2 regions of the Arthrobacter russicus genome follow, and region 2 is predicted to be linked to the other one. Evidence: predicted binding sites of a transcription regulator. Region 2 holds the regulator's gene; the other holds the start of a gene.

Region 1 (3,405 bases), 3.1 Mb from region 2:
CTGCTCCGATTCGGCCGGCATGCCCTCCGGCCTCGGCACGCCCAAATGGTCCCAGGCTGCCGGCATCGCGATCCTGCCGCGCGGGGTGCGACCCAAGAGGCCCTCGCGGACCAAAAAGGGCTCGGCGACGGTCTCCACGGTTTCCATCTCTTCGCCCACCGCGATCGCCAGGGTGGACAGGCCCACCGGACCGCCGTTGAATTTTCCGATCAGCGCCTGCAACACCGCCCGGTCCAAACGGTCCAAGCCGCGGACGTCCACCTCGTACATCTCCAAAGCGGCAGAGGCGGCCCGGGCGTCGATTTGCGGAACGCCGTGCACCAAAGCCCAATCGCGCACCCGCCGCAACAGCCGGTTGGCGATTCGCGGCGTGCCCCGGGACCGGCTGGCGATCTCGGAGAAACCGGCACCGGAGAGCTTCAGGTCCAAAAGGCCCGCCGACCGCCGGAGCACCAATTCCAATTCGTCGACCGAATAGAACTCCAGGTGTCCGGTGAAACCGAAACGGTCGCGCAGCGGCCCCGGCAGCAGCCCGGCCCGGGTGGTCGCGCCGACCAAGGTGAAGGGCGGCAGCTCCAGCGGGATCGCCGTGGCGCCGGCGCCCTTGCCGACCACGATGTCGACGCGGAAGTCCTCCATCGCCATGTAGAGCATTTCTTCGGCCGGGCGGGACATCCGGTGGATCTCGTCCAGGAACAGCACTTCGCCTTCAGTCAACGACGAAAGGATCGCCGCCAGGTCTCCGGCGTGCTGGATCGCCGGCCCGGAACTGATCCGCAGTGGCGCATTCATCTCCGCCGCAATGATCATCGCCAAGGTGGTTTTGCCCAGGCCGGGCGGCCCGGACAGCAACACGTGGTCGGCACTGCGGCCGCGCATCCGGGAGGCTTCCAGGACCAGCGAAAGTTGGCGCCGCACCCGCTTCTGGCCGACAAAATCGTCCAGGTTCTTCGGTCGCAGCGCTGCCTCGATCAGCCGCTCTTCGGGTTCGCCGTCGGCCGAGACCAAAGCCCGCGATTCGTCGGGGCCGGGTGCCCCGGGAAGCTCAGACACCGGCCGGCTGCCTTCCGGCGGCGCCGCGCCCGGCACCGCTCCGCGCGCCGTCCTGGCCCAACCAACGCAGGGTAGTCCGCAAGATCTCTGCGACATTCCCGGCGGCCAACATTTCCGGCTGGTCCGCCGTCGCCTGGTCGATGCTCGTCACGGCGTCCTTTTCGCTCCAGCCCAAGCCGGTCATCGCGGCAACCACTTGGGGCTTCCAGGATTCGCCGGCCGCGACACTGCCCGACGCCGCCGCAGTACCGTGCGGAACCAGCTTGCCGGCCAGTTCCAAGACGATTCGGCCTGCCACTTTGGGGCCGATGCCCGGGACCTTGGTGAAGGTCTTGCCGTCGCCGGTCGACGCCGCGACCCGAATCGTCTCCGGGTCCAGCACCGCGAGGACCGCCATCGCCAAGCGCGGCCCGATGCCGCCCACGGTCAACAGGATCTCGAAGACTTCTCGCTCATCGGCATCGCTGAAGCCGTACAGCGTCATCGAATCCTCCCGGACGATCATCGCCGTGGTCAGCGTGGCTTCGACGCCCAAGCGCAATCCGCCCAGAGTCTTCGGCGTCGCCTGCACCAGCATACCGACGCCGCCGACGTCGATGACCGCGTTGGAAAGACTGATCTGGGCCACTGGGCCGCGGAGAAAACTGATCAACTGCGGGCCTTTCTACGATGCGGCTGTCGCCGGCTATCCGAACATATCTACGAATAGCCTATCCCGCGAGGGCCCGGAAGAGGCACAACGCCACGCACGGTTCCGGCCGGGAGCCGGCCCGGTCAGCGCCGTTGCCGTGAGCTCTTTTCGGCATTCTTGCGCGCTTTGGCCTCGGCTTCCAGCCACAGCTTCCGGGCCGGGGTCAACTCCCCCAAGGCACTCGTGGACCCCGGACCGCTGCGCCAGGCATGTGTGATCGCCAGCGCCAAGGCGTCGGCCGCATCGGCCGGCGACGGCGCCACCGCCAACTTCAGGATCCGGGTCACCATCATGGTCACTGCGGCTTTGTCCGCGCGCCCGTTCCCGGTCACCGCGGCCTTGACTTCACTGGGCGTGTGCATCGCTACCGGCAATCCGCGCTTGGCCGCCGCCGCGATCACGATTCCGGACGCTTGGGCCACGCCCATCACGGTCGACAGGTTGGTCTGCGAAAACACCCGCTCCACGGCCAGGACATCCGGCGCGTGCGCATCCAGCCATTCGTCGATCGATTCCGAGATCACCAGCAGCCGACGGGACAACGGAAGTTCCGAACTGCTGCCCACCACGCCGACGGCGACCAGGCTCGCGCTGCGATTCGGCTGCACATCGACCACACCCAAGCCGCAGCGGGTCAACCCCGGATCGACGCCGAGAACGCGCAGCGCCATCGCCGGATCAGTCTTCGTCGAGCTGCGCCATGACCTCGGCGCTCATGTCCGCGTTGGAATACACGTTCTGCACGTCGTCCAGATCCTCGAGCGCATCGTAGAGGCGCATGAATTTCCTTGCGTTCTCGACATCCAGTTCCACCTGCATCGACGGCACGAACCCGGCTTCGTCGCTGTCGTATTCGATGCCGGCTTCATTGAGCGCGGCACGAATCGCCGGCAGGTCCTGCGGTTCGGAGATCACCTCGAAGTTCTCGCCGCCGTCTTTGACTTCTTCGGCGCCGGCGTCGAGCACTGCGATCAGCACATCATCTTCGCTGAGCTCGTTTTTGGGCAGCGACACCACGCCTTTGCGGGCGAACAGGTAGGACACCGAGCCGGGGTCGGCCATATTCCCGCCATTGCGGCCGACGACCAAGCGGACTTCGGAAGCCGCGCGGTTTTTGTTGTCGGTCAGACACTCGATCAGGATCGCGGTGCCCTGCGGGCCGTAGCCTTCGTACATGATGGTCTGGTAATCAACCGCTTCACCGAGCTGGCCCGAGCCGCGCTTGATCGCCCGGTCGATGTTGTCATTGGGCACCGAAGTCTTTTTGGCCTTGGTGACCGCCAGTTCGAGCGCCGGGTTTCCTGCCAGATCAGGTCCGCCGACTCGCGCCGCGACTTCGATGTTCTTGATCAGCTTGGCGAAGGACTTCGCACGGCGTCCGTCGATGACGGCTTTCTTGTGCTTGGTGGTAGCCCATTTGGAGTGACCTGACATGCTTCTGCTCTACTTTCCTAGACTTTCCTGGACACTTCGGCGCCCGGTAACACTTCTCGGTTCTGCCGCATCATGCCGGCGAACAGTTCATGCACCCGCAATTCTGCGTGGTTGCCTTCCTGGGTGAGCACCTCCGGGTGGAACGAGGTGGCCAGGATATTGCCGGAACGCACGGCGACCGCACGATCGATTCCTTCGATTCTAACCGTGGCCAGCACGGTTACCCC
Region 2 (3,405 bases):
GCCGGCTGCGTACACCGCTTCCACCACGTCCAAGCCCAATGCCGTTCCGGTGGGGTTGTTCGGCGAACAAAGCAGCACCAGATTCGGTCGGTGTTCCGCTACCTGGGCCGCAGCCGAATCCGCACTCAGCGAGAAGTCCGAGGCCCGGCGCCCGGCGAGGTATTCGGTTCCGGTGCCGCTGGCCAGCAAAGGGTACATCGAATAGGTCGGCGGGAAGCTCAACAAGCTTCGCCCCGGACCGCCGAAAGCCTGCAGGATTTGCTGCAGAACCTCATTGGACCCATTGGCGGCCCAAATGTTCTCGGCGGCCAGCCCGTGTCCGAGGTAATCGGCCAGAGCCTCGCGCAACCGGGTGAACTCGCGGTCCGGGTAGCGGTTCAACCCGGCCAGCGCAGCTTCCACCGCAGCGAGAATCGCTTTCCGGGCATCATCTGGCACACCATGGGTGTTTTCGTTGACATTGAGCAGAATCGGTACGTCCAGCTGCGGGGCGCCATAAGGCACCAATCCGCGCAGGTCGTCTCTGATCGGCAAGGCGCCCAACCGATCGAGCCGGTCTTCAGATGCTTGTTCACTCACCGATCCAGTCTAGGCGAGCCGTTATCGGGCCGCGAAAAGCATCGAAACAAGGTGAAGCGCCATCGTCACGGTTCAACCACCGTGCCGGTATTGCCGCTTGGCAAGACAGCGCTTGACGGCGATGGGCCCCCGACGTCCCAACGTCGGGGGCCCATCTGGTGACGGCGGCATGAAGTTGTAAATAGTGCGGTTGGCGTCAGGCCATCTGACCAGGCCTTGGCCGGGCCGACCGTTCGACCGCTATTTGGTCGGAACGAAAATCTGCTGGCCGGGCGAGAGGACGGAGCTGCCCAATTCGTTCAATTGAACGATTTCGGCGACGACGTCCCGAAGGTCCCGGTTGACCCCGCTATCGGCCGCGATCGACCAGATCGACTCGCCTGAACCAACGGTCACTTTCGATGTCGCGGATCCGGCCCCGACATCGACTCCGGCTTTCAAAGGGGCAGTCAAGAAGCCCGACAGGACCAGCGCGGCCACCGCGAGCAGGAGCATCGGCAAACCGATGAAAACTAACCTCCCGCGTCGAGTCAATCGAAGCGAACGTTGGCCTCCTCGGGCCGGAACTCCGGTGGAGACCCTGGATACCGAATGAATACTGATTGCCGACATTGCTGCCACCTTCCTGTCATCGATTCGAATACCTAGTCCAGTGATCTAAGGCCGGATTCTCCGTCGATAGAACATGTTTTCGAATCGTCTGATATATTTTTAGCACACATCATCGAATCTTGCCAAGACTCGCTAGAACATATGTTTGAATTCTTGCCCTCGGTGACTTACCGTGAAGTCAGCGGATCCGAGGATCCGGGCCACAGCAGGGCTGCTGAGTCCGGGAACCCCTGGATCGGTGCGGTTTTCGTTCATGGAGACAGTCCATCAGCGAGCACCGACAGTTTTGCCCCGGCAGGTCTCCGGCTTCCGCCGGAGCAATGTTCGGCGGCGTTTTGGACAGACCGTTAGACAAGCAGCTCAGGGCTCTGAAAGGGCGGATCGGCATGGCAGCACAGGAGAGTTCGAACGGTGCACTTCCCCGGCGCACCGGGTTGAAGGGGCTTACGATGCGGCAGAAGAAGATCCTCGAATGCATCCAGCGCTCGATCAGTTCCAACGGATACCCGCCCTCGATGCGCGAGATCGGCGACGTCGTCGGCCTGGCCAGCCTGTCCAGCGTGACGCACCAACTGTCGCAATTGGAGAAACAAGGCTACTTGCGCCGCGACCCTAAACGCCCCCGGGCCATGGAAGTGCTGATTCCGCTGACCCTCGAGGAGGGTTCGGTGGACATCGAGGGTGTCGCCGACACCACGAGTCTGCGCAGCACTGCCAAAGGCTTGAACGTGGCGGAACTGGGCAGCGCCCAGGACACCGCGATGGTTCCCTTGGTCGGCCGGATCGCCGCCGGCGGGCCGATCCTGGCGGACCAGGTGGTCGAAGACGTGATGCCTTTGCCGCGGCAGTTGGTCGGCCACGGCGAGCTGTTCATGCTCAAGGTCGCCGGTGATTCGATGATCGATGCGGCGATCTGCGACGGCGATTGGGTAGTCGTCAGACGGCAGAACGATGTGATCAACGGCGATATCGTAGCGGCGCTGCTCGACGACGAGGCCACGGTGAAGACTTTCCGGCAACGCGACGGTCACACCTGGCTGCTCCCGCAGAACACCCAGTACGAGCCCATTCTGGGGGATTTCGCCACGATCATGGGCAAAGTCGTTTCAGTTCTGCGTGCGCTCTGACTAACCCGCTCTAGTCCCGGTCGGGCGTGGAGTTTTACCCCTTATCGAAGCCGTTTCAAGGGGTGGAGCTCCACGCCTGGACTCATTTCGCCGGCGTTTTCGGAGCAAGCCGTTCGAGTGCGGCCAAGGCGATTTTGCGGTCCGTAGTCGCCCAGAACGGCGGCAGCGCCGCGCGGAGGAACCCGCCGTAGCGTGCGGTTGCCAAACGGGAATCCAAAATGGCTACCACTCCCCGATCGCTCGACGAGCGGATCAACCGGCCGGCGCCTTGGGCGAGCCGGATCGCCGCGTGGGTGGCGGATATCGACATGAAGCCGTTCCCTCCGGAACGGGCCACCGCCCTGGTCCGGGCGGTCATCAAGGGATCATCCGGCCTCGGAAACGGAATCCGGTCGATGGTGACCAAGCGGCAGGAAGCGCCTTGCACATCGACCCCCTGCCACAGCGACATGGTACCGAAGAGGCAGGTATCCGGTTCGGCCTCGAACTGCCGCACCAGAGCTGCCATCGACGTTTCGCCTTGGCAGAGGATCCGAAGATCCAACCGGCTGCGCAGTTCCGCGGCCGCGTCCTCGGCGGCTTTCCGCGACGAGAACAGGCACAGCGCTCCGCCGGCTGAAGCCCGGATCAAGGCCTCGAGTTCGTCGAGCTGCTCCGGCGAATTGCCCCGGCCCGGTTTCGCCAAATGCGCCGCGACGTAGAGCATGCCCTGTTTCGGATAGTCGAAGGGGCTGCCCACATCCGCTCCGGTCCAGCTCGGTGCGCCTTCGCCCAGCAGCCCCAAGCCGCCCGCCGTCGGCTCGAACGCCGCGCCGATGGCCAAGGTGGCCGAGGTGAGAATTGCGGTGTGTTCGCCGAACAACCCGTCCCGGAGTTTCATGGCGACACTCAACGGAGCGATGTTGATGGTTCCCGGCTCGGACTCGTCGGCCGGGGAGTAGCCGCGTTTCGGGTCGAATACGCCCTGCCGGGACAACCAGACCACCTCGCCCGAATCGGCCGCCCCGATCAGTCGTTCGCAAAGCTCCAAAATGAGCAGCAGCCGGGAGCGGGCCATCTGGCGCCCACCGTCGGCCACTTGCGAAGA

What was found. Region 2 encodes LexA, which represses DNA repair genes until DNA is damaged. Its sites were predicted from a motif close to TCGAACANNTGTTCGA; they were not measured.
Region 1: a site for LexA is predicted at 1,743-1,758, ahead of ruvA (Holliday junction branch migration protein RuvA). Genes of this name have one in related genera too.

The regions. Positions count from the first base shown of each region.
Region 1 covers NZ_JAVDQF010000001.1:119,446-122,850, reverse strand. The annotation lists gene ruvB (Holliday junction branch migration DNA helicase RuvB) at 1-1,053, opposite strand, end outside; gene ruvA (Holliday junction branch migration protein RuvA) at 1,046-1,705, opposite strand; gene ruvC (crossover junction endodeoxyribonuclease RuvC) at 1,828-2,415, opposite strand; gene JOE69_RS00535 (YebC/PmpR family DNA-binding transcriptional regulator) at 2,423-3,178, opposite strand; gene pdxT (pyridoxal 5'-phosphate synthase glutaminase subunit PdxT) at 3,196-3,405, opposite strand, start outside.
Region 2 covers NZ_JAVDQF010000001.1:3,234,145-3,237,549, reverse strand. The annotation lists gene JOE69_RS15210 (histidinol-phosphate transaminase) at 1-579, opposite strand, end outside; gene JOE69_RS15205 (LysM peptidoglycan-binding domain-containing protein) at 820-1,074, opposite strand; gene lexA (transcriptional repressor LexA) at 1,578-2,318, shown strand; gene JOE69_RS15195 (ATP-dependent DNA helicase) at 2,401-3,405, opposite strand, start outside.